DNA from 4 places in the Pantoea sp. AS142 genome. Region 4 is predicted to be linked to each of the others. Evidence: riboswitches for the same ligand, from Rfam matches in the RefSeq annotation. Region 4 holds a riboswitch; each other region holds the start of a gene.

Region 1 (7,494 bases), 180 kb from region 4:
ACTCAACCCGTTCAGAGACAAATCATGCCGGACCCGTTCAGTCTCTGAAATCTCTTTTAACAAGCCTGAAGCTACTTGATTAATCGCAGCACTTTTCTTAGTGATGCGTCAGTTTTAAGCCCCAGTATTCAGAGCAGGCTTTAACATCGTCCGGAGAATGAAGCAGAAGTTTTGACAGGCTGGCCTGGTCGTAAAGCGTCTTATGGCGCTTTCGATTCTGCGGAGCAGTAAGGATAATATATTTCAGCATCGCCAGATTCACATGCTCGCTGCTCACCCCGAGACCGCCAATTCGGGGCCTGGATGAATAACACCTGCGGATATACCGTAGCAGTGCCACGGGCACTTTTACCTCAAGAAGAATCAATCCTGTGGCACGAGCGAGGCGCGCTTCAATGCATTTTGTGTAATTACCCTCCATAACCCACTTTTCCTGACGCACTGCCTCCGCGTGTAATTGAAAAAAATCTGCCTGTGCTCTGGGAATCCAGTGACTGCCCGGAAAATGGTGAAGTTGATCAAGATGAACCGCCGGTAAATCCGTTTTGCGCGAAATTGCATCAGCTAAGGTGGATTTTCCGCTGTTCGACGGGCCAATAATACAAATGCGTGGCCCAAGCGCCTCTAAAGAAAGTGCATGATTCACAACGTTTCCTCTGCATTATCCTTATAAAAATATGCGTGCGTTATGCTCTGCTGACTTTAACGCTATCCGACATAATCTGACATTCTAAGATGATGTGTTGCCACCCCAGTTCGGTTATCCACCGATAATTAACTTCATAGTCATCGCCGTCAGGCGTGTGATAAGCAGACAAAGTATCTGCGATTAAGATCAACCTGTGAATAAAAAACGCCAGCCTGATGAATCAGATATCGTCCGTAATGCTGCCAATAATATGGGCAACGAGGTCTGCTGCAGTGCCATCAGGATCCCGATCTGGATCATAAATGGTTACCGTGATGCCACCACAGCCAGAGTGTCCAAACAGCGTCTGGCAGAGAGAAATAAACTTTTCAGACGTCAAGCCCGCCGTTCCATGAGCGTTTTCGGTAAAGTTTGGTTACATCTTGCCGATTAATTGTTCAACCAAAAAAACCGTAGAGGGCATTATGGCTTTAATCAATGGACTTACCGATGGGGTGACAAGAGACTCTGTCGCTTCCAGCACAATCAAATTATCTCCAAACGTCAAAACCGAATCCATTACCGGGAAAACGCTGCCTGACACCGTAGTGGTGATCTCTCAGGAGGCGAGAGATCGCCTGATGCAGGTCGTGCCTGAGCCCATTTCAGCGGAACAGCAGACTGAAAACCTGCAAGATCTGAAAGATTTGGTGAGGGGCAAGTCAGCCAGCCAGGGGCCGACGTTCAACCTTGGCTATGCGCTGTTTAATGACCCCAATACCAGCTGGGATGCCAGGACATTCCGGCCGCTGCTGGACATGACGGCAGATAACACCCAGGTCAGCATGGATGACTTCGCGAGCGCGCTTCATCAGGTACTGGCTGAAGGTCAGGTGGGGCGTAATCAGTACGATGACAGTGATACCTCTGAAGCGATGGCAATGACGCTTACGCAGGTGAAACTGCACAAATTGATTGAGAAATATGTCCCGGAGGATAAGCGGGACCAGGCGACCGGTATTGTTGATGAGATGATCGACAGTAAAGTGGCATTCCGGGAAGAGAGATTGCTGCTTGGGGCGCAGCAGATGCTGGATATCGCGCATCAATATGGCACCAGCGAAATCGTGGCGGGTGCGCGTGATGACCTCGACCAGGTAAAAAGCGGCACTGCGCGGCCACAGATTGAATTGGCCAGAATGATGGAGGCGACAAAGTCGGGCAGTGACATGAATGCTGTATTTAACACCTTTGCCGACGTGATCCGTGCCACGCCTAACCCGCACAACAAAGCACAGCCCTCTATCGATGCCGCACTAAAGCAGTTGGCGGTTTATCGCCAGCAGTGGCAGGCGTTCACTGAAAAATACGCTTTATAATGTCGCTATAATCCTGCAAGTGACGGTACACTCGTGGCTAAGAAACGCGCCACAGAGCCGCATTTGCAGGATAGCCAGACTGACGTTATCCCCTCACGACCAGCAATTACTTATTGTTATTACAGTACTATTTAACGACCCAGCCTGAAACTGTCTTTCTGATCTCAACCATCCCAGGAAAAAAGGAGAGATTACACATTTACAAATTTAAATGTGTAAATATAATACCACCTCTTCACATATCAGAGGATTTTTAGTCATGTCGTCACTTTTTACCCCCCTGAATCTGGGTAATCTTCAACTTCGGAACCGCATAGTACTGCCGCCGCTGACGCGTTGCCGCAGCGAACAGCCGGGCAACATTCCCGGCGATATAATGGTGGAATATTACCGCCAGCGCGCCAGCGCGGGACTGATGATCACCGAAGGCACCCAGATTGAGCCTCGCGGGCAAGGCTATGCCTGGACGCCAGGGATCCACAGCGACGCGCAGATTGCCGGCTGGAAAAAGATCACAGAGGCGGTACATCAGGAAGGTGCCACGATTTTCTGTCAGCTCTGGCATGTTGGTCGCGTCTCGCACAATGAACTTCAGCCAGGCAAGCAGGCACCCGTTGCGCCTTCAGCCATGACAGCCGATAACGTCCGGGTATTTATTGAAACAGGGCCAGGAGCCGGGATATTAACTGCGCCCAGCGCACCACGGGAATTGACCACCGCTGAAGTTAAAGAGATCGTGGAACTCTACCGACGGGCAGCAGAGAATGCCAAAGCAGCCGGTTTCGACGGCGTGGAACTGCACTCCGCCAACGGTTACCTGATTAACCAGTTTATCTCTGAGCACACTAACTTCCGTACGGACGAATATGGTGGATCAGCTGAGAATCGTCTGCGTTTTCTGCGTGAAGTCGTTGAGGCGGTCAGCTCGGTATTTGGCAGCCACCGTGTTGGCGTCAGGTTTGCGCCGCTGTTTTCAAGTACCGACGAAGAGCGCGTCTATCTCGGACTGGTCGAAAGCGATCCCCACGCGACTTACATCCGTGCCGCGCAACTGCTCAACGAACTGGAAGTTTGCTATCTCTCAATAGCCGAAGCGGATTGGGATAACAGTCCGGATATGCCTGAGAGTTTCCGTATTGCGCTACGGGAAACGTTTCGCTCACCGATTATCTATTCAGGTCGTTACACGGCAGAAAAAGCACAGCATATGCTGGAAAAAGGCTGGGGCGACCTGTTTGGTTTTGGCCGCTCATTTATTGCTAATCCTGACCTGCCGGCGCGGATTAAATCAGGCTTTCCGCTGAATGATGTCGATCACGCCTCCCTGTATGGCGGCAGTGAGAAAGGCTATACTGACTATCCTGTTTACCTATCCTGATGTTCTGTGAGGCGGCATGTCCCCCGAAAATGCCCTGAAGCTACTGTCTAACCCAACCCGGGTGGCAGTGCTAAAGTGGCTTAAAAATCCTGACGAAGCGTTTGCGGGTTATTCCCAGCTCTATCCTTTCGATCAGTATGGCGTCTGTGCCAGTCTCATCCAGGACAAGGCGGGCTTATCACAGCCCGCCACCTCGTTATGCCTGAAAGCACTTCAGAGCGCAGGGCTGGTAGAAGCCAGTAAAGTGGGGAAATGGACCTACTATCGCCGCGTCGAACCACGTATTCGCAAAGTCACCGAAGCGGTGACGCAATCGCTGCAGGCGCTTTTGTAGCGACGGCATTTTCAATACCTTTGCCTGACCGGGCTGCCATTGCAGGTTTGCCCGGACAGCCAGACCCTGAACGTCTCCCCGATTTTCTGACTCTGTTCCATGCAGTCTGCTTGACGAAACTGCCTGCTTACCTTACAACTAAACCCGTCAGGGGAGTCTCGCCAGAGAGACTGAGAGGCTAATAGCGCACCGCGCGGCTTAGCGACCCTTAGAACCTGACCCAGTTGATACTGGCGTAGGAAGACGGGTATCTCATCAGATACTTGCCGCAAGGGTGCAGTCGCGCCGCTCTTGCCTTTTCCCTTCTGGTATCACGGGTCTTCGTTAACTGATAACGAGGCGAATGTGACCCACTTAATCCTGAATCTCTCTTCTGCTGTCTGGTGGACATTTTGAGCCGCTGGTCGGTGGTCGGCAGCGGCGTTGCCGGGCTTTGTGTCGCCACGCTGCTGGCGGAACAGGGAGAAACCGTTGAAATCATTACTCAGCCTGACTGCCGTGCGGCCTCGCACTGGGCAGGGGGCATGCTCGCGCCCTGGTGCGAAGCAGAAAGTGCACCTCCACAGGTGATCGAATGGGGCCAGCACGCTGCCAGCTGGTGGGCGAAACGTGTAGAGGGCGTGGAGCAGCAGGGCACGCTGGTGGTTGCGCCGCCGCGCGACAGCCGCGAACTGACGCGCTTCGCCAGCATGACGGAGCAGCATCAGTGGGTCGCGCCTGGTGAGGTTGAACCGGCGCTGGAAAACCGCTTTGCCCGCGGCCTGTTTTTCGCCGGCGAGGCGCATCTCGATCCGCGCCGCGCGTTGCAGCAACTGCACGATAAGCTGCAACAGGCGGGGGTGCCCATTCACAGTGGTAAACCCAGCGGGAAAATCATCGACTGCCGTGGCATCCACGCTGCTGACCAGCAGCCGTCACTGCGTGCAGTGCGTGGCGAAATGTTCATCCTGCACGCGCCCGAAATTCAGCTCTCCCGTCCTGTCCGGCTTCTCCACCCGCGCTTCCCCTGCTATCTGGTGCCCCGTGCCAGTGGCCACTTCATGCTGGGTGCGACCATGGTTGAAAGCCACGACAGCAGCCCGATCAGCGCCAGGGCAATGATGGAGCTGCTCAGCGCCGCCTATAGTCTGCATCCGGCGCTGGCAGAAGCTCGGATCACAGAGAGCGGCACCGGTCTCCGGCCCGCTTATCAGCAGAACCTGCCACAGGTCCGCTACGAAAATGGCCGTTTTTTCCTCAATGGGCTTTACCGCCACGGTTTTTTGCTGGCCCCGATTATGGCTGAAAAACTTATGCTGCAACTCACTCAGGAGATTAGTTATGCGAGTGGAACTTAATGGCCGCACGATTGAAACCGGTGCAAATACGCTGGCTGAGCTGTTGCAGGAGCAGCAGATTGATCCGCGCACGGTCGCCACCGCGCTGAACGGCGAGTTTGTGCCGCGCAGCTGTTATGCCAGCCAGCAGCTTGAGGCGGGAAACCAGTTGGAAATCCTGTCACCCATGCAGGGAGGTTGATCATGTTCTACCAGTTTGTTCCGCAATCCCGATTTCTGCTCGGTACCGCTGGCTATCCATCACCGGACATTCTGCATCAGGCGATAGACGCATCTGGTGCGGAGATTATTACCGTCAGCCTGCGACGGGAAGGCAGCGAGGGCGGGGCGTTCCGTACGCTACTGCAACGGCTCAATAAACGTATTCTGCCCAATACCGCGGGCTGTCACACAGTGAAAGAGGCAGTGACGACGGCACTGATGGCACGTGAACTGTTCGATACAACATGGATAAAGCTGGAAGTGATTGGCCATGCCGACACACTACAGCCCGATCCGTTTGCGCTGGTTGAAGCCGCGCGCATTCTCTGCGCTGACGGATTTCAGGTCTTTCCCTACACCACCGATGATCTGATTGTGGGCGAAAAATTGCTGGAAGCGGGCTGTGAAGTGCTGATGCCCTGGGGCGCGCCGATTGGTTCAGGCCAGGGGCTGCGCAATATCGAGGGGCTGCGCACTATGCGTGCATGGTTTAAAGATATACCGCTGATTATTGATGCAGGGATCGGCGCACCAGGCCAGGCGGCACAGGCTATGGAGATGGGTTTCGATGGCGTGCTGCTTAACACTGCGGTGGCAAAAGCGCGCGATCCAGTGAGAATGTCGGGTGCCTTTGCCGCCGCGATCTACGGGGGGCACGAGGCGTTTCAGGCAGGATTGATGGAGCAGCGCGATATGGCGTCAGCCTCCACGCCAGTTTTTGGCCTGGCACAATTCAGATAAGGAGTGGCAATGTCACGTTATCAGCGACAGACAATGTTGCCGGAAATGGGTGAAGCGGGCCAGCAACGGCTGAGCAGCGCAAGGGTGCTGGTGGTGGGGGCGGGCGGGCTTAGCGCGACGCTGCTGCCCTTACTGGCAGGCGCAGGCGTAGGTTTTATTCGCCTTTACGATGGCGATCGGGTTGAACTGCATAACCTGCATCGGCAGACGCTGTTTGGGGTGGACGATGTGGGGCAGCCGAAAGTGTTTTGCGTCCAGCGTGCGCTGGGGCAGCGAAATCCAGACTGTCAGGTGGAAGCGCATCCACAACAGCTGAACGCCAGTGAACTGCCACAGGTGCTGGAGGGGATCGATCTGGTGGTGGATGCGGCGGATAACTTTGCTATCACTTATCTGCTCTCCGACACCTGCTCTCCGCGAGGTTTGCCACTGATTTGCGCCTCGGTGCTGGGACGTAAAGGCTATGTCGGTGGATTCTGTGGCGGTGCGCCCAGCTATCGCGCGGTGTTTCCGCAGTTACCCGTGGTCTCGGGTAACTGCAACACCGCAGGCGTGATGGGACCTGCGGTGGCAACGCTGGGCGCAATGCAGGCGCAGATGGCGCTGAGTGTTTTATTAAAACTGACGCCATCGCCGCTAGGCTGCATGATTCATTGCGATTTTGTTGACTGGCACGTGCGGCCGTTCCGCTTTGACGATGCGCCCGAGCCGGACGTGCCGGGCACGCCTTTTATCGATCGACTCATGCTCACGGAGGAAGATTGCATTGTGGAGTTGCGTAGTCGGGAAGAGGCGCCGGTCAGTGTGGCCGATCGGGTGATACGGATTCTGCCGCAGCAGATAGCGTCCTGGCAGCCGCCTGCCGATCAGCGTGTAGTGCTGGTTTGCACCAGTGGAATGCGTGCGGCACAGGCGGCTGAAAACCTTGCCGCCCGTGGGATAACGCGGCTGGCGTTGATGGCGGCCAACATGCTTTAGCATGTCAGTTTAAATCACCTCCACCAGCTGAAATGTCTCGAAGATCAACTCCATTTCAGTGTGGAAATAGCCTGCGCGCTGAAAGTAGCGCTGATGTTCCTGCCGCCAGTAATCGAGGCTGAGATCGCCTTCGCCTTCCAGCATCGCCATCTCTGGCGTCACGCGATCAAAGCGCGTCAGGAACAGCCCGGTGGTGCGGAGCACGCAGACCGGCTGCTGTTCGCGATTCAGGATGATGCTGTAACCACCCGGTTGAGGCAACCTTTCCTGCTCCTGCCAGCTACGCAGTGAACCGCAGCTGGCGACTTTTTTGCCGGCAATGATCAGTGTGGTCAGCTCACTGGCGAGTTCAGGGGAGTCACCAAACGTGTCGACCATCGCGTCAGGGTATTTATCTCGCAGTTGTTCCAGCGTCATTGCCATCAGAAAGTCCTCGAATCAATGCGGGCGCGCCAGACATAACCTGAGGTTATCGCAACGCAGGCCAGCGGCATCGTTAGATAAATAGCAGCAGTCAC
Region 2 (7,494 bases), on a different contig from region 4:
GGGTATTACCAAAGCGTCACTGGCTACCGAATCGTTCATCTCTGCAGCATCGTTCCAGGAGACCACGCGTGTTCTGACCGAAGCGGCAGTAGCAGGCAAACGCGACGAATTGCGCGGCCTGAAAGAGAACGTGATCGTGGGTCGTCTGATCCCGGCCGGTACCGGTTACGCCTACCATCAGGATCGTATGCGCCGCAAAGCGGCAGGTGAAGTTCCGGTTGCACCGCAGGTTACTGCGGATGAAGCCTCAGCCAGCCTGGCTGAATTGTTGAATGCCGGTCTCGGCGGCAACAAAGACGATTAATTGTCCTTTACCTGATAAAAACCCTGCTTCGGCAGGGTTTTTTTTGTCTCGGATTCAGGCATTCCAGTCGTTACGGCCGATGCCAATATCTTTCAACTGACTGTCACTCAGCTTCGACAGAATGACACGCGTCTCACGCCGCAACTGCCAGCGTTTATAACTGCGCCACAGTTTAATAACTATATGATAAGGCGTGCCTGAAAACGGTTTAGCTGCGCGATTTTCATCGTATCCCATGGTAGAGCCCTCAATAATTTGTCTGAGGACTATTTTCAGCGGATCGTTATACATGATACAGATGCAAAAAATACATTTTTTTAACATACAGATTGCCCTAATGGAGATCTGAATGGTAGAAAAGGAGCATAACTGTACTGGTTGCAGCTCAATCTCGAAGCCACAGGAAATACAATGACCCGATATGAACATCTGGCCACACTGCTGGCTCAGCGTATAGAACAAGGCTTATATCGCAGTGGTGAACGCCTGCCGTCGGTACGCAGTCTGAGTGCTGAACATGGCGTCAGTATCAGCACCGTGCAGCAGGCTTATCATCTGCTGGAAGAGAAGCAGATGATTACGCCGCAGTCGCGCTCCGGCTATTTTGTTGCCTCGCGCAAAGCGACGCCGCCAATCCCTGCGCTCACCCGTCCCGCACAGCGGCCAGTTGAGGTGACGCAGTGGGATGCTGTACTGGAACTGATTAATAGCCGTCTGGAAGATGATGTGTTGCAACTGGGCAGCGGCATGCCCGATCTGACGCAGCCGACGCTAAAGCCGCTCTGGAAAACCTTCAGCCGACAGGCGCAGAAGCAGGAAATCGCGCTGCTGAATTATGACAACCTCTATGGTGTACTCGCGCTGCGGCAACAGGTTGCGCGACTGGCGATAGATAGCGGTTGCCAGCTCACCGCCGATGATATCGTTATTACTACTGGCTGCCACGAAGCATTGTCGGTAGCCGTGCGTGCAGTCTGCGAGCCGGGCGATATCATTGCCGTTGAGTCGCCTTCGTTTCACGGCATCATGCAAACCCTGCGTGGCTTTGGCATTCGTGCCATCGAGATCCCGACCGATGCGTTAACCGGCATCAGTCTGGAAGCGCTGGAACTGGCTTTTGATCAATGGCCGATTAAAGCCGTCGTGGTCGTACCGAATTGCAATAATCCGCTGGGATTTATTATGCCTGAGCAGCGTAAGCGTACATTGCTGGCACTGGCGCAGAGGTTTGATGCGGCGGTGATTGAAGATGATGTTTATGGTGAGTTAGCCTGGGAATACCCGCGCCCACCCACCATTAAAGCGCTGGATCTCGATGGCCGTGTTCTGCTGTGCAGCTCCTTTTCCAAAACGCTGGCACCGGGTTTGCGCGTCGGCTGGGTTGCACCAGGCCGCTATCGCGACCGTGTGCTGCACATGAAGTATATTGTCACAGGTTCCACCGCTACGCAGCCACAGCATGCGGTCTCAGAGTTTATCCGCCAGGGCCATTATCAGCCCCACCTGCGCCGGATGCGGCAAATCTATCACCGTAACTATGAAACCTTTAGCTGCTGGGTACGGCAATACTTTCCCTGCGGCATCTGTGTTTCCCGTCCTCAGGGTGGCTTTCTGATGTGGATAGAACTACCAGAAGCATTTGATGCGGTCCGGCTTAACCGCGAACTGCGCGAGTCAAAAATTCAGATTGCTGTGGGTTCACTGTTTTCGGCATCGGGTAAATATCGTAACTGTTTGCGCGTAAACTACGGGCTGCCAATCAACGAGCAAACTGAACAGGCGCTGGCGCTGGTGGGTGCAGCCGTCGAACGCGCCATGCTCTCGTGCCAGCATGAGACGCAGACTTCAGCCTCTACTCTCACGTAGTGAAAAGAAGGAACAGGGCCGGCAAGAGGAGGGAACCGGCCCTGGTCAGATAACCTTAACCTGACGGATGCCACGTTAAGGTTTTGGATTAAAGCACGCCAGCGGCAACATAGGTTTTTGCGCGACGCTTTCCCGAAAGAATGCTGGCATTACTTATTTTGCAGTCGCTATGCGAAACAGGTTCCACACATTCCTATTTCTGCGGCTCTGCCAGTGCCAGCAGGGTACGCGTTGCTTCACGCCAGTCATCTGCCTGGGTAATCGCACTCACCACCGCGATGCTGCCCACACCGGTTGCGAGCACATCGGGTGCTCGTGCAATTGAGATTCCGCCAATCGCCACGGTGGGAAGATGCGTCAGACGTGTCAGATGTCGCTTTAGCTGCTCAATGCCCTGAGGCGCAGAAGGCATCTCTTTGGTCTGTGTCGGAAAGATATGCCCAAGCGCGATATAAGAGGGCTGGATCGCCAGGGCGCGATCCAGTTCCGCATCATCGTGGGTGGAGAGTCCCAGTCGCAATCCGGCCTGATGAATGTGGGCGAGATCTGCGAAATCCAGATCTTCCTGACCCAGATGCACGCCATAGGCGTGATGCTTAATCGCCAGCTGCCAGTAGTCATTAATAAACAGGCGCGCGTCAAAGCGTTTGCCCAGTGCAATCGCCTGAGCAATGGCGTGCTCGGCGACCTCATCGGGCTGATCTTTCATGCGCAGCTGCAGCGTGCGAACGCCCGTCTCCAGCAGGCGTTCAATCCACGCGGGACTATCAACTACCGGATAAAGCCCCAGGCGCGGAGCGGTAGCGGGAAATGCAGGCATGGTTAATCCTCATTAATGGCATCGGCGGGGTGATAAAACTCATCGCCGCGGCTGCGTAAACGGTCTGACATTTGCGCCATGCCTACTTCAACCGGCTCGGCACGGGCATCCTGGCGTGCCGCAAACTCGCGCACCTCCTGGGAAATTTTCATCGAGCAGAATTTAGGACCGCACATTGAGCAGAAATGGGCCACTTTGCCCGACTCCTGCGGCAGGGTTTCATCATGCATAGCCCTTGCAGTATGGGGATCCAGCGCCAGGTTAAACTGATCTTCCCAGCGGAATTCAAAGCGCGCTTTGGACATGGCGTTATCACGTATCTGCGCCCCCGGATGGCCTTTCGCCAGATCGGCGGCATGCGCCGCGATTTTGTAGGTGATCAATCCTTGCTTCACATCGTCTTTGTTCGGCAGGCCCAGATGTTCTTTGGGCGTGACGTAACACAACATGGCGCAACCAAACCAGCCAATCATGGCGGCACCGATACCTGAGGTAAAATGGTCATAGCCAGGTGCAATGTCAGTGGTAAGCGGGCCAAGCGTATAGAAGGGGGCTTCATCGCACAGGTCGAGCTGTTCGGTCATGTTGCGACGAATCATATGCATCGGGACATGCCCCGGCCCCTCAATCATCACCTGAACGTCATATTCCCAGGCGATGCGGGTCAGTTCGCCCAGGGTACGCAGTTCGGCAAACTGTGCCTCATCATTGGCATCCTGAATCGACCCCGGACGTAAGCCGTCACCCAGAGACAGGGAAACATCATAAGCGGCGCAGATTTCACAGATCTCCCGGAAGTGCTGATACAGGAAGCTCTCCTGATGATGCGACAGGCACCATTTGGCCATGATCGATCCACCCCGCGACACAATCCCGGTCAGACGCTTCGCGGTCATCGGGACATAACGCAGCAGCACGCCAGCATGGATCGTGAAATAATCGACGCCTTGCTCTGCCTGCTCAAGTAGCGTGTCCCGGAAAATTTCCCAGTTCAGTGCCTCGGCCACGCCATTCACTTTTTCCAGCGCCTGATAAATCGGCACGGTACCAATGGGCACGGGACTGTTTCGCAAAATCCATTCGCGTGTTTCATGAATATAACGGCCGGTAGAGAGATCCATCACCGTATCGGCTCCCCAGCGAGTCGACCAGACCAGTTTTTCCACTTCTTCCTCAATGGAAGAGGTTACTGCCGAGTTACCGATGTTGGCGTTGACCTTAACCAGAAAGTTGCGGCCAATGATCATCGGCTCCGATTCAGGGTGATTGATATTGGCAGGGATGATGGCGCGGCCGGCAGCGACCTCCTGACGGACAAACTCGGGCGTGATATCGGCGGGCAGATGCGCGCCAAAACTATGGCCTGGATGCTGTTGCAGCAACACCTCACTGCGGATTCGCTCCCGGCCCATATTTTCCCGCAGGGCGATAAATTCCATTTCCGGGGTAATGATCCCCTGGCGGGCATAGTGCAGTTGCGTGACGCGGTGGCCTGCGCGGGCACGGCGCGGTGTCGGAAGTTGATCGAAGCGCAGATGATCCAGTCCCTCGTCAGCCAGCCGCTGCTGGGTATAGTCTGAGCTGTTCTGTTCCAGAAGCACGCTGTCGTCGCGTTCAGCAATCCAGCGGGCGCGCAGCTTTTCAAGGCCACGATGAACATCGATCTGTGCCGCGGAATCGCCATAAGCCCCCGCCGTGTCATAGACCGGTACCGCTTCGTTTTGCTCATAAAGAGGCTGTTCTTTGCTGCCGCCGAGGTGGGTCGGGCTGAGCGCGATTTCGCGCATGGGAACGCGAATATCCTCGCGGCTGCCGGTAATCCAGATGCGACGGGACTGGGGAAATGCACTGCCGCTTTGCAAGGAATCGATAAATTCCTGCGCCTGGGCACGTTGTTCACGACGGGTTATTTTTGGGTCAGACATAGCAATCTTCCTGTTAAGGGGGAACGATGCTTGTCCGGAGTTCGGAAGGAGTAACCGTATAGACAGCGTAAACGTACTGGCATACAGAAAATATTTACTCTTGTTCCCTTCGCAGGTTCTAACCTGATCAGGTTCCGCGGATCCCGAATTAACGGTCTCAGCCCAACTGGGCACTCCGACAAGAAGCTGTTTTTACGCTGGCGTCTGATCACAACAGAGTCAGGCGTAAACCTTGTATTTCAAAGCAAAAATAAAAAAGGTTCTTTGGAGTACGCTCCTCAGAACCTGTTCAGCATAAAAGGGCGACGAGATAATCTCAACCCTTTTACCAGTGATGACGGCTAAGCCGGACGCGCGATATGGCTGTCATTGGCAACCGGCGGAGTGGCAAGCTGGTTATCCCATGCCAGCTGGATCAGATTATCTTCCAGCGTAAACCGTGCTTCCAGCACTTCGCCGACTTCGGACAGCGCCTGCTGAAAGGTCATGCAGTTCTCGTCGTCGATCGCCTGTTGCAGTTGACCGTCATACAGTTGCATCAGACGTTCAGTGTTGGCTTCCAACGGTGGATAGATCTGCGCGGCGGCGATCATCGGGCTGTCGCCACTCATTTCACTGATGACGCGTTCATAGATACTGAAGTGACCTGCAGAAAGATAATCGACCAGGCTGTGACAGAAGTTGTCCAGAGCCTGTTCATCCAGACGCGTCAGCGCCTCTTTTTTAGGTTTAAGGCCGACAAGGTGATAATAGGTCACCAGTAGCTGACGACGAGCTTCAAGCCACGAATCGACCAGTTCATTACTGCCACCTACGCGTTCAGCCAGGACGTCTAACTGGTTAAGCATATCTAACTCCATGTGAGTTATAGTTGTTTATCTACACACTTAACATCAGGGCTTCAGCGTGCGTTTTGACGCTAAGGATGACGAAATAAATGCAATACGAAATCTCAAGCGTAGACGCTGGATGGTGGATTGTCAGCCATGAACAGAAACTTTGGTTGCCACAAGGTGATTTGCCCCACGGAAACGCCGAAAAATTTGGTTTGACCGGCAGTAAGGCCCGCACTATCGGTGAATGGCAGGGCGAAAAAGTCTGGCTAATTTGTGAGCCGCGTTCTGCCGATATGTTCTCAGTACGACAGTTGATCGATCAGGATGTAGAGCTGTTTCAGCTGGTGGGTCGCGGTGTGCAGCTGGCAGAATTCTACCGGTCTCATCGCTGGTGCGGCTATTGCGGCCATGAGATGTACCACAGCAAACATGAATTTGCCTGTCTCTGCAGTCACTGCCGCGAGCGTTACTATCCACAGATCGCTCCCTGCATCATTGTCGCTATCCGTCGTGGTGATGAAATCCTGCTGGCGAATCATGCCCGCCATCGCAACAAGGTCTACACCGTGCTGGCGGGTTTTGTGGAAGTTGGCGAGACGCTGGAGCAGGCCGTTGCCCGCGAAGTGATGGAAGAGAGCAATATCCGGGTCAAAAACGTCCGTTACGTCACCTCCCAGCCGTGGCCCTTTCCGCAATCGCTGATGACCGCGTTTATGGCGGAATATGCCAGCGGCGATCTGCAACACGACGGCAAAGAGCTGCTGGATGCGGCCTGGTTCCGTTTTGATGACCTGCCCCTGTTGCCGCCGCCAGGCACCGTGGCGCGCCGTCTGATTGAAGATACCGTCGCCCTGTGCCGCGCCGAAGTGTGAAAGTGCTACACTACACGCCTGTTATTGAGAGAGTGTTGAGATGAGTGAACTGAAGAACGATCGTTATTTGCGTGCCCTGTTACGTCAGCCAGTTGATGTCACGCCGGTATGGATGATGCGACAAGCCGGGCGCTATTTACCGGAGTACAAAGCGACACGCGCCCAGGCGGGTGACTTTATGTCGCTATGTAAAAACGCCGAGTTGGCCTGTGAAGTCACTCTCCAGCCGCTGCGCCGTTATCCGTTGGATGCCGCCATTCTCTTCAGTGACATCCTGACCATTCCGGATGCGATGGGACTGGGTCTCTATTTTGAAACCGGCGAAGGCCCGCGTTTCTCTCATCCTGTGACCTGTCGCGCTGACGTCGAGCGTTTACCGGTGCCCGATCCAGAAATGGAGCTGGGCTATGTGATGAATGCCGTCCGCACTATCCGTAAAAACCTGAACGGTGATCTGCCGCTGATTGGCTTCTCAGGCAGTCCGTGGACGCTGGCCACCTACATGGTGGAAGGCGGCAGCAGCAAGGCATTTACCAAAATCAAGAAGATGATGTATGCCGATCCCGCTACGCTGCACGCGATGCTGGATAAGCTGGCCGACAGCGTCATCCTCTATCTCAATGCTCAGATTCGCGCCGGTGCGCAGTCCGTGATGATATTCGATACCTGGGGCGGCGTGCTGACCGGTCGTGATTATCGCGAGTTCTCACTTCACTACATGCACAAAATTGTCGATGGCCTGCTACGTGAAAACGACGGTCGCCGCGTACCCGTGACGCTCTTCACCAAAGGGGGCGGACAGTGGCTGGAAGCGATGGCTGCCACCGGTTGTGATGCGCTGGGTCTCGACTGGACCACCGATATCGATGAC
Region 3 (7,494 bases), on a different contig from region 4:
TAACAGCAACCGCTTTCCGCAGGTGATTGAATGGATGGAAAAAGGGTTAATCCAGCCAGAGAAGCTGGTTACGCACTATTTCCCGCTTCAGGAGATTGAACGCGCCATGACGTTGTTTGAAAAAGATCCGCGCACCTGCTGCAAAGTGATCCTGCAAATGGGTTAATGCCCGCTGAACACCAGGTGTCCTTAGCCGGTGCGTACCCGCCGGCATAATTAAAAAGAGAAAACAGATCACGGAGTTAGTATGTTCAAGAATCTGCGCTGGACCCTCGTTTTGTTGCTGTTCCTGGTGTACATGATCAATTACCTCGATCGTGTCGCCCTGTCTCTGACAGTGCCGCTGGTAGAGAAAGATCTGGCGATCAATGCTGAGCAGTTCGGTATGATCTTCGGCAGCTTTTTCTTTGGCTATGCCCTGTTTAACTTCGTCGGCGGCCTCGCCACCGACCGCTTTGGCCCAAAAACCGTGCTGGCAGTGGCGGTGGGTGCCTGGTCGATTTTCTGCGGCATGACCGCGCTGGCCACCGGCTTCTGGTCGCTGCTGATTCTGCGTGTGCTGTTCGGCATGGCGGAAGGCCCGATCTGCTCTTCAGCGAACAAAGCGATTAACGGCTGGTTCCCGAAAAAACAGGCGGCGACTGCTATGGGCATGCTCAGCGCCGGGTCACCACTGGGCGGCGCGGTAGCCGGTCCAATCATCGGCTATCTGGCGCTGGCTTACGGCTGGCGTCCGGCGTTTGTGATAGTCTGCTGCATCGGTCTGGTGTGGATGGCCTTCTGGCTCTTCTTCGCCGCTGATAATCCGGCGAAGAGTAAACGAGTGAGCGAAGAGGAGCGCAACCTGATTGCACAACTGAAAGCCACGAACCCAAATGATGAGGTCGATCTGTCAGAGACGCCACATCCGTTTGGTTACTATCTGCGCCAGCCGATTATCCTGGTTACTGCGTTTGCCTTCTTCTGCTACAACTACATCCTGTTCTTCTTCCTGAGCTGGTTTCCGGCCTATCTGGTACAGGCCCACGGCCTGGACATTAAATCGATGAGTATCACCACCATGATCCCGTGGATCGTCGGTTTCGTTGGTCTGGCGCTGGGTGGCTGGATCTCCGATAAAATCTTTAACATCACCGGCAAACTGTTGTTGTCGCGCAAAATTGTGCTGGTGGTCTCACTGCTGGCAGCCGCAATTTGTGTGGCACTGGCGGGTACGATAAAAGAGGTCGTTCCCGCAGTGATGATGATGTCGGTGTCGATTTTCTTTCTCTACATTACCGGCGCGATCTACTGGGCAATTATTCAGGATGTGGTGCACAAGAGCCGTATCGGCAGCATCAGCGGTTTTATCCATCTGGTGGGTAGCCTTTCCGGCATCATCGGGCCGATCGTCACCGGCTTTATAGTTCAGCACACCGGTAAATTCGATAGCGCATTTGTACTGGCTGGCTGTGTCGCCGCGCTGGGTGCCTTCCTGGTGCTGTTTGTGATTCGCAGTCCGAAACCTGAGGATAAGCCGGTTTCGGTCTGAGTGTTGTTCCGCTAACAGAACGATGATTTTGGGGCGCTTTGCGCCCCGTTTGCCATAAGGACGAACTATGTTACAGATTGATTGCCTGCCCGCTGAGGTCCAGCGCCCCACTTACGACCGCAGCCAGTTAAAAACCCGCATGGTACATATCGGTTTTGGTGCGTTTCACCGCGCTCATCAGGCACTCTGCAGCGATAAGCTGGCTGAGCAGGGCAGCGACTGGGGATATTGCGAAGTGAACCTCAACAGCGGCGCGCTGATTCAGGCCCTGCGTGAGCAGCATCTGCTCTACACCCTCACTGAGATGGCCGATGATAAAATGCATACCCGGGTGATTGGGGTTATTACGCAGGCGCTGCACGGAAAAAGTGACGGGATTGAGGCGGTGATCAACGCGATGAGTCAGCCTGAGGTGGCCATTGTCTCCATGACCGTCACCGAGAAAGGCTACTGCCACCAGCCCGCCAGTGGCAATTTAAACCTCGGGCATCCTGATATCGTGCATGATCTGCAGAATCCGAATTCACCGCACTCGTTACCGGGTCTGATTCTGGCTGCGATTCGCCGCCGACGGGAACGGGGTTTGCCTGCCTTCAGCGTGATGTCCTGTGACAACATGCCGGAAAATGGTCACGTCACGCGCAACGTGATTGTGCAACTGGCACAGCGGCAGGATCCGGCGCTGGCGGACTATATTCAGCAGCACATCACTTTCCCCTCAACTATGGTGGACCGCATCGTTCCGGCCATGACCGATACAGCTTTGGCCACGCTGAGCACGCGTCTGGGTTCCAGCGACCGGGTTGCGGTAGAGGCGGAACCCTTCTTTCAGTGGGTGATTGAAGATAACTTCGTCAATGGCCGTCCGGCGTGGGAAAAAGCGGGCGCCGAGCTGGTCAGTGATGTTCTGCCCTATGAAGAGATGAAACTGCGCATGCTGAATGGCAGCCACTCTTTTCTGGCCTATCTCGGCTTCCTGGCAGGTTATGAGTACATCAGCGACTGCATGGCCGATCCCCATTTCCGCGCAGCCGCCCGTTCACTGATGGTTGATGAGCAGGCGCCGACGCTGCGCATTCAGGGCGTGGATCTCAACGCCTATGCCGATTCGCTGATCGCCCGTTATGAAAACCGTGCGATTAAACATCGCACCGGACAGATTGCCACCGATGGTACCCAGAAACTGCCACAGCGCATGCTCGACAGTGTACGCTGGCACCTGCAGCACGGTAGCCGCTGCGACCTGCTGCTATTGGGCGTGGCGGGATGGATGCACTATGTCGGCGGCACCGATGAACAGGGTCAGTCAATTGAGATTCGCGATCCGATGCAGAAACAACTGGCTGAATGTGTTGCGGGTAGCGAAGATGGCGAGGCTCGTGTGCGGACGTTACTTTCCATTCGCGAGGTGTTTGGCGAGGATCTGCTGCAAAATGCCGATGTAGTGGCCCGGCTGACCGCCTGGTACGAGCAACTGACCACGCAGGGGGCTCGCGCTACAGTGCAGCACTTTCTAAACCGCGGCTAAAGGCTCTGTAACAAAGCGCTGGCGCAGACGCAGCGCGCTGATTAGACTGACACTTTCCCATCGCGCTGGCCTCTGCCAGCCGTAATATGGATATTGCTGCATGTCGATCGCCTATACCATTACCCCCAGCGAACCGGTAAATCAGCAGATTTACCGGTATCTGCGCCGAGATATTGTCACCTGCGCAATTCAGCCGGGCTCGCTACTTTCTGAAAAAGAGGTCTCCGCGCGCTTCAACGTCTCGCGCCAGCCGGTACGCGAAGCGTTCATCAAGCTGGCCGAAGCCGGACTGGTACAGGTATTGCCGCAGCGAGGCACCTTCGTGCGCAAAATCTCCGCTAAACGGGTGGCAGATGGCCGCTTTATCCGTGAGGCGGTGGAAGTATCGGTGGTCCGCCGTGCGGCGCTGGAGATTGATGATCCGGCACTGATGGCGCTGGAGCATAACCTGCAACTGCAGCGCATGGCCGCTGAGCGGCATGACAGTCAGGCTTTTCTCAGCCTGGACGATGAGTTTCATCGCCTGATCGCTGAAAGCATTGACTGTAAGCTAGCCTGGGAGACAGTGGAGAATATCAAAGCGGCAATGGACCGGGTGCGATTTCTGACGCTGAGTGAAGTCTCTCCGCCGGACAAGCTGATTGAGCAGCATGAAGAGATTTTTGCCGCGCTGAAGCGCCATGACTCCGATGCTGCCGAAGCGGCAATGCGTCGTCACCTGCAGGAGATGATCTTCTCGATCACCCCGATTGCCGAGCGTAACAGCGCCTGGTTTGAAGCACCCTGAGCCTGAAAGATTAATCGCCTGCACCGTCCGATTGGCTGGTCGATGCGGGCGTTCGTTATTACCACCATTGATGAAAATGGTGAACCGGCCCGATACCCTTCCCGACCTCCAGGGAATCCGCCTGCAGCAGCGCCTGCTGTAACCAGTTTTTAGCGTCTCCAATCGTCTCTGCCCAGTCAACATGGCGTGGACGCAACGCGGCTAAGGCTGCCGAGAGTGTGCAGCCGGTGCCATGCGTATGACGGGTATTCACGCGCCGCGTGCTGAATCGCTGCTCTGCTGAATGCGTGACCAGCCAGTCCGGGCTCTCCGCCGCCAGAAGGTGCCCGCCCTTCATCAGCACGGCCTGACAGCCCAGCGCCAGCAATGCCCGCCCCTGTTCGCGCATCTCAGCCTCATCTGTGGCAATGGCGCAATCGAGCAACACCGCCGCTTCTGGCAGATTAGGCGTGATCAGCGCGACCTGTGGCAATAACAGCTCACGCACACTGGCAACGGCGTCTGGTGAGAGCAGCGCATCGCCACTTTTCGCGATCATTACCGTATCCAGCACCACAAACGGGATTTCCGCATGCTTCAGCCGGGCAGCAACCTGCTCCACAATGGCCGTTTCTGACAGCATGCCGATTTTCGCACTGTCGATACGTACGTCATTCAGCACCGAATCGAGCTGGGCGGCCACAAAGTCAGGCGTGATACGGTAAACAGACTGCACGCCACAGGTGTTCTGTGCCACCAGCGCGGTAATCACACTGGTGCCATAGGCCCCAAGGGCTGAAAAGGTTTTGAGATCGGCCTGTATGCCTGCGCCGCCGCTGGGATCGGTACCGGCAATCGTCAGGGCATTAATGCGTTTCATGATCCACCTCCAGCGTCCAGAGCGCATCAATAAACGTTGTGGCAAAACTGCCTGGCCCGGCTGACTGCGACGCCGCTTTTTCACCTGCCCGAGCCATGACCTGACAGGCGGTGGCGACATTTATCAGCCGATCGCCAGGCAGACTGCTGAAACCGGCCACCACGGCCGAGAGTGCGCAGCCGGTGCCCACCACCCGCGTCATTAAGGGCGTGCCACCGCTGATGGTAAGAATTCGCTGACCATCGGTGGCGTAGTCCACTTCACCCGTCACTACCACCAGCGTGCGCCAGGTGATGGCAAGCTGCTGTGCCGCATCAAGGGCCGCATCTGCCTGATGCAGCGTATCGACACCGCGCCCGCCGCGGGCCTGCTGTGCCAGCGCCAGAATCTCTGAAGCATTCCCCCTAATCACCGCCGGTTGCTGGCTCAGCAGTTGCTGGCAAAAGTCGGTGCGCAGCGTCAGCGCGCCGACCGCGACCGGATCAAGCGTCCAGGGGGTGCCCGCCTGCCTGGCGGCAGTGATAGCAACCTGCATCGCCTGCTGACGTTCGCGGGTTAAGGTGCCGACATTAATCAGCAGGGCATCGGCAAAGCCGCTGAACTGTGCCGCTTCATCAGCATCGATCACCATCGCCGGTGAGGCATTCAGTGCCAGCAAGACGTTAGCGGTGAAGTTCTGGACCACGTCATTGGTCATGCAATGCACCAGCGGTGACTGACAACGGAAAGTGTGCAAACGGGGCGCGAAGTGCGCGGCAGAAAGGTGTTGAGATCGATGTGTCATCATAGCTCCCAACCGGCGAACAAGAAGGCGAATGCGGTCAGGCATCAGACTTCCCTACGCTGGCATTATCCAGTTCAGGTCAGCGGGTTTTTCTCAGCCCTTTCACTGTGGAAAGCGGCACCCCGAGTCGTGTTACGGTTTGCAGCATAGGCAAGCCGTCCGGCGAAAGCAAGCGACACCAGTCAGGCAAATAATTGTGCATGAGACAATTCACATGATCCCGATCAACGCCTGACGGTGCAAAAAGAGGCTTAATGCTGCGGGTTAGCAAGTTACCTCTTAATAGGTAGCCCCGTTTTTTACTCTGACGGGTATTATTTTCCGCGCCCACCTGAGTTATCCCATAATAATTAACCTGCTCGCAGCACCATCGTAAAAAATATTATATTTCATGGGGTTAAAAACTTCTGGAACGGAAATTCATACTATTCAGGATGTATGATGCGATTGTCAGCGCTTATTCCACACCGCCATCGATGGCAGGATATTATTATTGAACGCAAGGGTGCCATGGCGCCCAATGGCAGACAGTATTTTTCCACCTATATTTCCGCGCGCTGCTCAGGCTGTGGCGAAATTATTCACCGGGTCTATTACCGTGATATTACTGACCAGCAGGCACGCCGCTGGTTGGGCTAACGTCCCAGCTACGGTCAATTCAGACACCGCTAAGTTAACAGTTAGTTAGCAATTTGTTAGTCTGGTAACTAATCATCGTCTGACCAGACTCTCTCTATGCCACTGCTGTTTGAAAGCTTAAACCATCAAATTTATCTGTCAGCCCCGCTGTTTATCCTGATTCTGCTGGGATACGGCCTGACGCGCCTCGGAAAATGGCCCGCCAGCATCAGCGAAGGGATGAACCGTTTTGTGTTCAATGTTGCCCTACCCTGCATGTTGTTTCGGGTCATGAGCACCTTTTCGCAAAGCCCGCCGGTTGATGCGCGCCTGTTACTGGCCTTCTTTGGCAGTTGCCTGCTGGTGTTTATGGTGGGCCGGTTGCTGGCGGCACGACTGTTTAATCTGGATGGTGTGGCGGCATCGGTCTTTGCGCTGGGGGGAATCTTTTCCAATAATGTGATGTTGGGGATCCCGGTGGCCACAGTGCTGCTGGGGCCAGAGGCCCTGCCCCCGGTAGCGCTGGTGCTGGTGTTTAATAGCCTGATCCTCTGGACCTTATTGACCGTTTCAGTCGAGTGGGCAAAACAGGGCAGCTTCTCGCTGAAAGGCGTGTGGCGCACCCTGATCGGTGTACTGAAGAACCCGCTGATCATCGGCATTCTCAGCGGCACGGCATGGAGTTTCCTGCAACATCCCTTGCCGGTACTCGCCGCTGAACCGCTGCGAATGCTGGCCTCGCTGGCGGCGCCCCTGTCACTGGTAACGCTGGGCATGAGTCTGGCGCACTATCGGGTGCGGGATGGATTGAAAGAGAGCTATACCCTGTGTCTGCTGAAGCTGGTGCTGCAACCGATGACGGTATGGGCAATCGCCTGGCTGACCGGTCTGCCGCCGCTGGAGAGTAAAGTGGTGGTGTTGCTGGGGTCGATGGCGGTCGGGGTTAACGTCTATCTGATGTCGCAGAAATTTAATGTCATTACCGGCCCGGCGGCGGCGAGTATGCTGTTTTCTACGCTGTTTGCGGCAGTGACGACGCCAATCTGGATGATGCTGATGACGCTGGCGGGCTATTAACAGGATAATAAAAAAAAAGCCCCTCAGCACGGGTGCTGAAGGGCTACTGTCTGGCTGGCGAACGTTATTCAGCCGATTTATTACGAATCAGATAGTCAAAAGCGCTGAGTGACGCTTTTGCCCCTTCGCCACTGGCGATGATGATCTGTTTGTACGGCACGGTGGTACAGTCACCTGCGGCGAACACGCCTTTCAGGCTGGTTTCGCATTTACCATCGATGATGATCTCACCCATTTTGTTGCGCTCAACCGCGCCTTCCAGCCATGGCGTATTTGGCAGCAGACCGATCTGAACGAAGATACCGGCGAG
Region 4 (7,494 bases):
AAACAGGGCAGCGAAACAGAGGTCACTCTGCATCCGGGCGTTGGCATTCAGCATCACATAACCCAGACCTTCGGCCGATCCGACCCATTCACCGATGATTGCGCCAATCGGCGCTACTGCTGCCGCCATCCGCAATCCTGACCCCAGGGCGGGCAGCGCGGCTAACAGCCGGACATGGCGCAGCTGCGCTCTACGTGACGCGCCCAGAGTGCGAGCCAGATCGAGATAGCCGGGCGTGACGCGACGCAGGCCATCAAAAAAGGCGGAGGTCACCGGAAAAAAGATCACCAGTACTGCCATCGCGACTTTGGCACCCATGCCGAAGCCAAACCAGAGCACCAGCAACGGCGCCAGGGCAAATACCGGAATCGCCTGGCTGGTAATCACCACCGGCATCATCCAGCGCTGCAGCCAGGGCGAAAAGGTCATGCTCAGCGCCAGCACACCACCCAGCAGCACGCCGAGAGCCATGCCGCAGAGGATCTCGGTCAGCGTAATCAGAGTGTGATGGCCAAAATAGCCCGCGTTTTGCCACAGCGCGGTGGCGACCGCAGCGGGTGAGGGCAGCAGAAAGGCTGGAATGTCAGTCAGTGTGGCGAGCCACCACAGCGTAATCAGCCCGACAGCGATCATCACGCCACGGCGAACACTAGCGAAACCCATGCGTAATCTCATCCTGCTATCCTGCTCAGTTGGTTCAGCAATGCGGCCTGACTCTGGATTAAGTGGATGTCTTCTGCTGCCCGTGGTGGCTGGCCCTGCAGTGGCGGGCAAGCTTCAACCCCCGCTGAACCTACCAGCAGTATTTGGTGACTAAGCCGACAGGCTTCTGCGGCATCATGAGTAATCATCAGCACGGTATGCCCGACCAGCACTTCTGCGGCCAGCGTCTGGATCTGACTGCGGGTCAATGCATCCAGAGCAGAGAAAGGCTCATCCATCAGTACAATGGGCTGACGGGTATAGAGGGTGCGTGCCAGAGCGGCGCGCTGACGCATCCCGCCGGAGAGTGCCGCAGGGCGGGCGGTGGCGCAGTGACTCAGACCCACCCGTTCCAGCAGATGGTTCGCCCAGTCGCGATCGGCTTTCTCACCTTTCAGGCGACTGGCGAGGCAGACATTTTGTTCAACCGTTAGCCACGGGTAGAGCAAATCCTGTTGACCCATCCAGGCGATCCGTCCGGTCAGAGGTTGACCATCGCTGCCGCTAATCTGCCCCGAGGTTGGAGGCATCAGACCGGCAATGACCCGCATCAGGCTGCTTTTACCGACGCCGCTGGCACCCAGTAAAGCGGTAAATCTGCCGCCCTCAACCTCCAGATCTAACTGGCTGAAGAGTTTCTGCTGACCGAAATTCACGCAGAGCTGGCGAATTGAAATGCCAGCTGGCACGACATCGCACCCCTGGCTCATGGACTGATCCGAACAGCGGCAGCTTGATTGAGACCCATCTGCCAGAAAGCGGATTCCAGCCGGGTTGCGGTGGTAAAAATGATCGCCAGCCGATCAAAGCGCTCTCTCCCGGCGTGCTGTTGAGCCAGGGTTTCAAACAGTGAAAGTGAGGAGTGGACACCGGCCAGGTAAGTTTGATCACCGTAATTCTCTATCCATGCAGCGTAAGGATTGCCCTCAAAGCGGGTTGTGGGATCATCCAGTAGCGTCAGACCGATTTCAGCGTAACCGGCAACGCATGGCATCAGCGCCGTCATCAGCTCCAGCGCATCCCCGGTGTGACCCACGTCCAGCACGTAGCGGGTGTAGTTGAGCGTTTCCACTGCCTCAGGTTCGCTCGCCATTGCCGCCTCGCTGATGCCCCAGTGCTGGCAGTAACTCTGATGCAGCGGCAGTTCGCTGACGATGGCGTTAAGCGATGCCGTTGCGCTATGTAAGGCTGCTGGCTCAGAGAGTTTGCTAATTAGCAGACCCCAGGCACGGGCAAAGTGCAGCAGAAACAGGTAATCCTGGGTGAGATAATGGCGGAAAGCGACCGGTGGCAGCGTGCCCCGACCGAGCTGCTGCACAAAATCGTGCGCAATATAGGCTTGCCAATGAGTGCCAGCCTGCTGGCGCAGACGACCATAAAAGCCGGTATCGAAAAGCGGATGTGACATGGGATCTCCAGTAACAGGGAGATCCGGGCATACGGTCTGGAACAGGGAATGATGCAGGAGAAAACGCAGAAAATCTGCCGACCCGTCCCTTCGCTGGCATGACCCAGATCAGGTTCAAAGGGTTCGGCTTACGCCATCTCAGCCCATTACAGGGCACCCCTCGGAGACAGTGGTTATACGATAATAAACGCCAGAGTACAACGGCACAGTTATTGACTCATTAAAAGCCAGAAAGCTAACTCTTAAGTGACATTGTCACTCAAGGTCTGTGCCGTTACTGGTAATCACTTTCTTGTACCACCAGAAAGATTTTTTCCGCGTGCGCGCCAGCGTGCCGTTACCCCGATCGTCCCGGTCAACATAGACAAAACCGTAGCGCTTGCTCATTTCACCGGTTGAAGCGGCAACCAGATCGATACAGCCCCAGCTGGTGTAGCCTATTACTGGTACGCCATCTTCAATGGCGTCGCCCATGGCGCGAATATGTTCCCGCAGATAGCGGATGCGGTAGTCGTCATTAATCTCGCCATCCGCATCAATTTCATCGCGTGCGCCCAGGCCATTCTCTACCAGGAACAGCGGCTTCTGGTAGCGGTCATACATCATGTTCATGGTAATGCGTAACCCCAGCGGATCGATGCCCCATCCCCATTCACTGCGTGGCACATGGGGATTAGTCAGGGATTTCACGACATTGGCGGCGCTGCTGTTCTGCTCGTTCATCTCTGCCGAAGCGCACCGTGAGGCGTAATAACTGAATGAGACAAAATCGACACTGTTTTTCAGCAGTTCGGTATCCCCGTCAGCGATTTCCAGCGTCACCCCTTTTTCACGGAACACGCGGGCAGCGTAGGCCGGATAGGCACCGCGCGCCTGCACATCAATAAAAAACAGGTTTTCGCGATCCTTTTCCAGTGCCGCCCAGACATCTTCCGGTTTACTGGACCAGGGGTAGAAGTTGCCGCCTGCCAGCATGCAGCCGACCTGGTTAGCCGGATTCACTTCATGCGCTAGCCGGGTGACCAACGCACTGGCGACCAGTTCATGATGTGCCGCCTGATACTTCACCTGCTCCTTATTCTCACCGGGTTCGAACACCAGACCGGCACCGGAAAACGGGCTGTGTAGCAGGATATTGATCTCATTAAAGGTCAGCCAGTATTTCACCAGGCCATCAAAGGCTTCGAAACAGCTGCGGGCATAGCGGGCAAAAAAGTCGACCATTTTTCGATTGCGCCACGAGCCATATTCAGTTACCAGATGCATCGGCACATCAAAATGACAGAGCGTGACCAGCGGTTCGATATTATATTTCCGGCACTCCTCAAAGACCGCGCGGTAAAAGTCGATGCCTTGCTGATTGGGCGTCAGTTCATCACCGTTGGGATAGAGGCGGCTCCAGGCAATAGAGGTGCGGAATACGCTGAACCCCATCTCGGCCATCAGCGCGATGTCCTCTGAATAGCGGTGATAGAAATCGATCGCATCATGGCTGGGATAAAATTCATCGTCACGCAGGGTAAAACGCTTTTCCAGGCCCAGTTTTATCGGCATACGGTGCGGGCCATGCGGGATCATATCGACGGTAGTTAAGCCCTTTCCACCCTCACGATAACCGCCTTCACTCTGGTTGGCGGCCAACGCGCCGCCCCATAAAAATCCTTGCGGAAACCTTGAATCAGACATGCATTCCTCTTTTCCGGGTCAGCGTGACCCATTTAGTGGCTATGGATCGCGTTAGCGCGTTCTGTAGCGGGCGCGGGTTGCGCTGTGTGTCCGGGTACGATTTCAGGAATATCTTCAAACCCTAACAGCAGTGTGAGTACAAACGACAGCACCACAGACAAAATCATTACCGCTCCGACCCAGACAATACTCATTGGATTGGCAGGATCGAAGAACTGCACGCTGGTAAACAGGCCGGGAGAGGCCATTGAGTGACTGGCCAGCCCGCCAATGCCCGCTAGCGCGCCGCAGATAAACCCGCTGATCAGACAGGCGACTAGTGGCCGTTTTAAGCGGACCGCAACGCCATACAGGGCCGGTTCTGAAATGCCGGCAATAATGGCTGAGGCCGCCGCCGCCAGCGCGGTCTGGCGGAGTTCACGGTTTTTGGTACGAAACGCCACCGCCAGCGACGATCCCCCCAGCGAGAGGTTGGCGCCAATCTCTGACGGCATCACCATGCCCTCTTTGCCGGTTTCGGCAATGGTCTGGATGATGGTGGGTGTGAACACCCGATGCATCCCGGTCATCACCAGCAGCGGCCAGATTGCGCCCATAATCGCGACGGAAAGCCAGCCAAGATAGCCATGCACGGAGTAGACCAGCGTGGAGATGCCGCTGCCGATCCAGATGCCAATCGGGCCAATCAGCACAATGGCGACGGGGGCTGCAATCAGCACAATCAGCATCGGTTTCAGGAAGTTTTTGGTGACAGCAGGAGTAATACGATCCACGCCACGCTCAATGTGCGACAGGATCCAGGTCATGACCAGCGCCGGGATTACCGTGTAGGTATATTTCACTGCGGTCACCGGAATATAAGCGAATTCAACTGCCTGACCCTGCGCCGCTTTTGCCATTAGCTCAACAAAATTGGGATGGACCAGTACACCGGCAATGGCAATCGCCAGCGACATGTTGGTTTTGAATTTTAGCGCCGCAGAGGCGGCGACCATCACCGGCAGAAAGAAGAACGCGCCGTCGCCAATCACGTTCAGGATCACCAGCGTTGATGAGCCTTTCTCGAATATGCCTGCCATATCAAGGATCATCGCCAGCAGCTTAACCATTGAGCCGCCAATAATGGCCGGGATCAGCGGCGACATCGTGCCCACCAGCGCATCAAGAATGCCTGCACCAATGCCTCTCAGGGTGAATTTGCGTGTCACCGGTACAGACAATGACGCGGCGGGCGATCCCATTTCCAGCACCGCTTGATAAGCCTGCGAAACGTTATTACCGATGATCACCTGGTACTGGGTATCGTGGTGCACCACACCCATGACGCCATCGATCGCTTTGAGCCGGGGACAGTCAACCTGGGTTTCATCTTTCACTACAAACCGCAGGCGGGTCATGCAGTGGGTTACGGCTTCGATATTGGTGAGGCCGCCTAGCGCATCGACGATGGCGCGTGACACCTCGGCATCATTTCTGGGCATGATCGCTCTTCTCTGTAGGGGAAATCGGTCAAAATTTTTATGTTTTTGCGCCTGCGGGCAGGCAAATAGGAAACCGGTTTCACAAAATCATGAAGTGCTTTTAAAGCGTCGACAAGCGTAAAAATTAGTCCGATTTGTGTTTTGTGAACTCCATCACCTGAGCGGGGTGGGTGGCTTCGCTTTCAGGCGGGGTAAATATTTTAAAGATAGAGAGGCTTAGGTAGACTGCATAACGACGCAGCAAAGGAGCATCATCATGGCAACGATTAAGGAAGTGGCAAACAGGGCCGGCGTCTCAAAAGCGACAGTGTCACGTGTGCTATCCGGTAACGGCTATGTCGGGCAGGAAAAGCGTGAAAAAGTATTGAAGGCCATTGCCGAAACCGGATATCGGCCCAATCTGCTGGCGCGCAATCTGGCGGCAAAAACGTCTCAGACCATCGGCCTGGTAATTACCAATACGCTCTACAGCGGCAGCTACTTCACTGAGTTAATGGCTCATTCCGCGCGCATGCTGGAGCAGCAGGGCCGTCAGCTTATCCTGGCGGACGGCAAACATACCGCTGAGCAGGAGCAGGCGGCAATTCAGTTTCTGCTCGATCTACGCTGTGACGGTATCATTATCTACCCACGTTTCCTGAGTATCGACGCGCTGGATGCCATTATCTCCCGGCACAAACAGCCGATACTGGTGATCAATCGGCGACTGCGTATCAACCAGAGCTATTGCATTTATAGCGATCAGTACGCCAGCAGCGTCACGGCAGTCAGCCATCTGCTGAATCAAGGGCATCGCGATATCGCATTCATTTCCGGGTCACTGGATTCACCGACTGGCGTCGAGCGTCTTTCCGGCTATCACGCTGCGCTGGCCGCACAGGGTTTTGACGCTGATCCACAGCGAATCGTGCCGGGTAAATGGACAGCGCAGAGCGGTATGGCGGCCGTGGACACGCTACTGGAACGCGGGGTGCCTTTTAGTGCGCTGGTGGCGAGTAATGATGAAATGGCGATTGGTGCGATCAAGCGGCTCACCGAATGCCATATCGCGGTGCCTGATCAGGTCTCCGTGATTGGCTTTGATGATATCCCGTTGGCACCTTATATCACGCCGTCGTTATCCAGTATGAAACTGCCGGTCACAGAGATGATCGATGAGACGATTAACCGTCTGTTAACCATGCTGGATGGGGGGGACTGGCATAACCGGACGCCTTTCACGGCCAGCCTGATGCTGCGCGAATCCGTCACTAAAGGCCCCGGGTCTGCTTAATCCGCCGCGATCTGAATTACCTCGATTGCCTGCTCTCTGAGTTGTACTACCGTTGCCGCATCCAGCGTCTCATCGGTAATCACATACCCGACCTGATAACCGGATGAGAGCGGATAGGGGTGAATCTGACCAAACTTGGAGGCGTCGGTCAGAGCATAGCTTTCAGTGCCTTTAGCCAGCACGGCATCCACCACATCACAGCGCAGCATATTTCGGCCGGTAAAACCGGTCTCTGGATGCCAGCCATCCACGCCAACAAATGCCCGGTGAAAATGGACCTGCTGGATTGAATAACGCGTCAGCGGGCCGACCACCGATTCACTGCTTTTCTGCAGCACTCCCCCGAGCACAATTACCTCACAGGCGGCTTCACGGAGAAGCTGGGCAATATAGTGGCTGACCGTAATCACCGTAAGATCGGCGCGGTCAGCCAGCGCTCGTGCCAGCAGCGCATTGGTACTGCCGCCTTCGATGAACACCGATTCACCCGCCTGCACCAGGCTGGCCGCATGGTGTGCCAGCGCCTGCTTGATGGGGTAGCGGGTCATCATGCGGGTGCCGATGTTATCGCTGTCCAGCGCCAGCGCGGAGCCGTGAACCCGACGCAGCAGTCGGTCGCGTTCCAGCAGCGTGAGATCCTGACGTACCGTCACTTCCGACACCCCGCTAAGCTGCGCCAGCTCACTGACCGTTACGCTGCCCCGGCTATTAACCAGTTGAATAATCTGATGATGTCGCGGGTTCATAATTAGGTTTCGCAGAAAAACAGGAGGTGCAGTGTAACAGGGATTATTCCGCAACGGTGTATAACGTGGGGTCAGGATAAATCCAGCGATCGGCGTCCGTTATCATTGAGATCCTGTAGCCTGAAACGCTGTTCCCACTCGGCTTCATAATCCTCCGGCGGAAAATCTCCCGGCGAACGTCCCTGCTCCAGTGCCTGC

The links. Region 4 has a riboswitch for thiamine pyrophosphate ahead of tenA (thiaminase II). Riboswitches for the same ligand answer to the same signal wherever they lie in the genome.
Region 1: linked by a shared signal. The riboswitch ahead of WFO64_RS08125 (FAD-dependent oxidoreductase) and the one ahead of tenA (thiaminase II) in region 4 are both predicted to bind thiamine pyrophosphate.
Region 2: linked by a shared signal. The riboswitch ahead of thiC (phosphomethylpyrimidine synthase ThiC) and the one ahead of tenA (thiaminase II) in region 4 are both predicted to bind thiamine pyrophosphate.
Region 3: linked by a shared signal. The riboswitch ahead of thiM (hydroxyethylthiazole kinase) and the one ahead of tenA (thiaminase II) in region 4 are both predicted to bind thiamine pyrophosphate.

Annotation. Positions count from the first base shown of each region.
Region 1 covers NZ_JBBCMO010000003.1:26,782-34,275, forward strand. The annotation lists gene WFO64_RS08095 (GFA family protein) at 1-83, shown strand, start outside; gene WFO64_RS08100 (AAA family ATPase) at 98-646, opposite strand; gene WFO64_RS08105 (hypothetical protein) at 843-1,082, shown strand; gene WFO64_RS08110 (hypothetical protein) at 1,114-2,007, shown strand; gene WFO64_RS08115 (alkene reductase) at 2,267-3,385, shown strand; gene WFO64_RS08120 (ArsR/SmtB family transcription factor) at 3,402-3,719, shown strand; TPP riboswitch at 3,859-3,978, shown strand; gene WFO64_RS08125 (FAD-dependent oxidoreductase) at 4,112-5,056, shown strand; gene thiS (sulfur carrier protein ThiS) at 5,040-5,237, shown strand; gene WFO64_RS08135 (thiazole synthase) at 5,240-5,998, shown strand; gene WFO64_RS08140 (HesA/MoeB/ThiF family protein) at 6,008-6,976, shown strand; gene WFO64_RS08145 (ASCH domain-containing protein) at 6,986-7,399, opposite strand.
Region 2 covers NZ_JBBCMO010000018.1:6,102-13,595, reverse strand. The annotation lists gene rpoC (DNA-directed RNA polymerase subunit beta') at 1-304, shown strand, start outside; gene WFO64_RS21890 (DUF1127 domain-containing protein) at 359-541, opposite strand; gene WFO64_RS21885 (aminotransferase-like domain-containing protein) at 716-2,170, shown strand; gene thiE (thiamine phosphate synthase) at 2,364-2,990, opposite strand; gene thiC (phosphomethylpyrimidine synthase ThiC) at 2,993-4,915, opposite strand; TPP riboswitch at 5,003-5,103, opposite strand; gene rsd (sigma D regulator) at 5,257-5,763, opposite strand; gene nudC (NAD(+) diphosphatase) at 5,853-6,623, shown strand; gene hemE (uroporphyrinogen decarboxylase) at 6,664-7,494, shown strand, end outside.
Region 3 covers NZ_JBBCMO010000002.1:395,032-402,525, reverse strand. The annotation lists gene WFO64_RS06870 (Zn-dependent oxidoreductase) at 1-166, shown strand, start outside; gene WFO64_RS06865 (MFS transporter) at 248-1,531, shown strand; gene WFO64_RS06860 (mannitol dehydrogenase family protein) at 1,599-3,059, shown strand; gene WFO64_RS06855 (GntR family transcriptional regulator) at 3,160-3,846, shown strand; gene thiD (bifunctional hydroxymethylpyrimidine kinase/phosphomethylpyrimidine kinase) at 3,905-4,705, opposite strand; gene thiM (hydroxyethylthiazole kinase) at 4,692-5,489, opposite strand; TPP riboswitch at 5,524-5,624, opposite strand; gene WFO64_RS06840 (hypothetical protein) at 5,931-6,128, shown strand; gene WFO64_RS06835 (AEC family transporter) at 6,225-7,184, shown strand; gene ahpF (alkyl hydroperoxide reductase subunit F) at 7,249-7,494, opposite strand, start outside.
Region 4 covers NZ_JBBCMO010000003.1:206,659-214,152, reverse strand. The annotation lists gene WFO64_RS08985 (ABC transporter permease) at 1-675, opposite strand, end outside; gene WFO64_RS08980 (ABC transporter ATP-binding protein) at 672-1,412, opposite strand; gene tenA (thiaminase II) at 1,409-2,110, opposite strand; TPP riboswitch at 2,179-2,281, opposite strand; gene WFO64_RS08970 (6-phospho-beta-glucosidase) at 2,366-3,796, opposite strand; gene ascF (PTS cellobiose/arbutin/salicin transporter subunit IIBC) at 3,829-5,277, opposite strand; gene WFO64_RS08960 (LacI family DNA-binding transcriptional regulator) at 5,534-6,550, shown strand; gene WFO64_RS08955 (DeoR family transcriptional regulator) at 6,547-7,296, opposite strand; gene WFO64_RS08950 (DUF1479 domain-containing protein) at 7,368-7,494, opposite strand, start outside.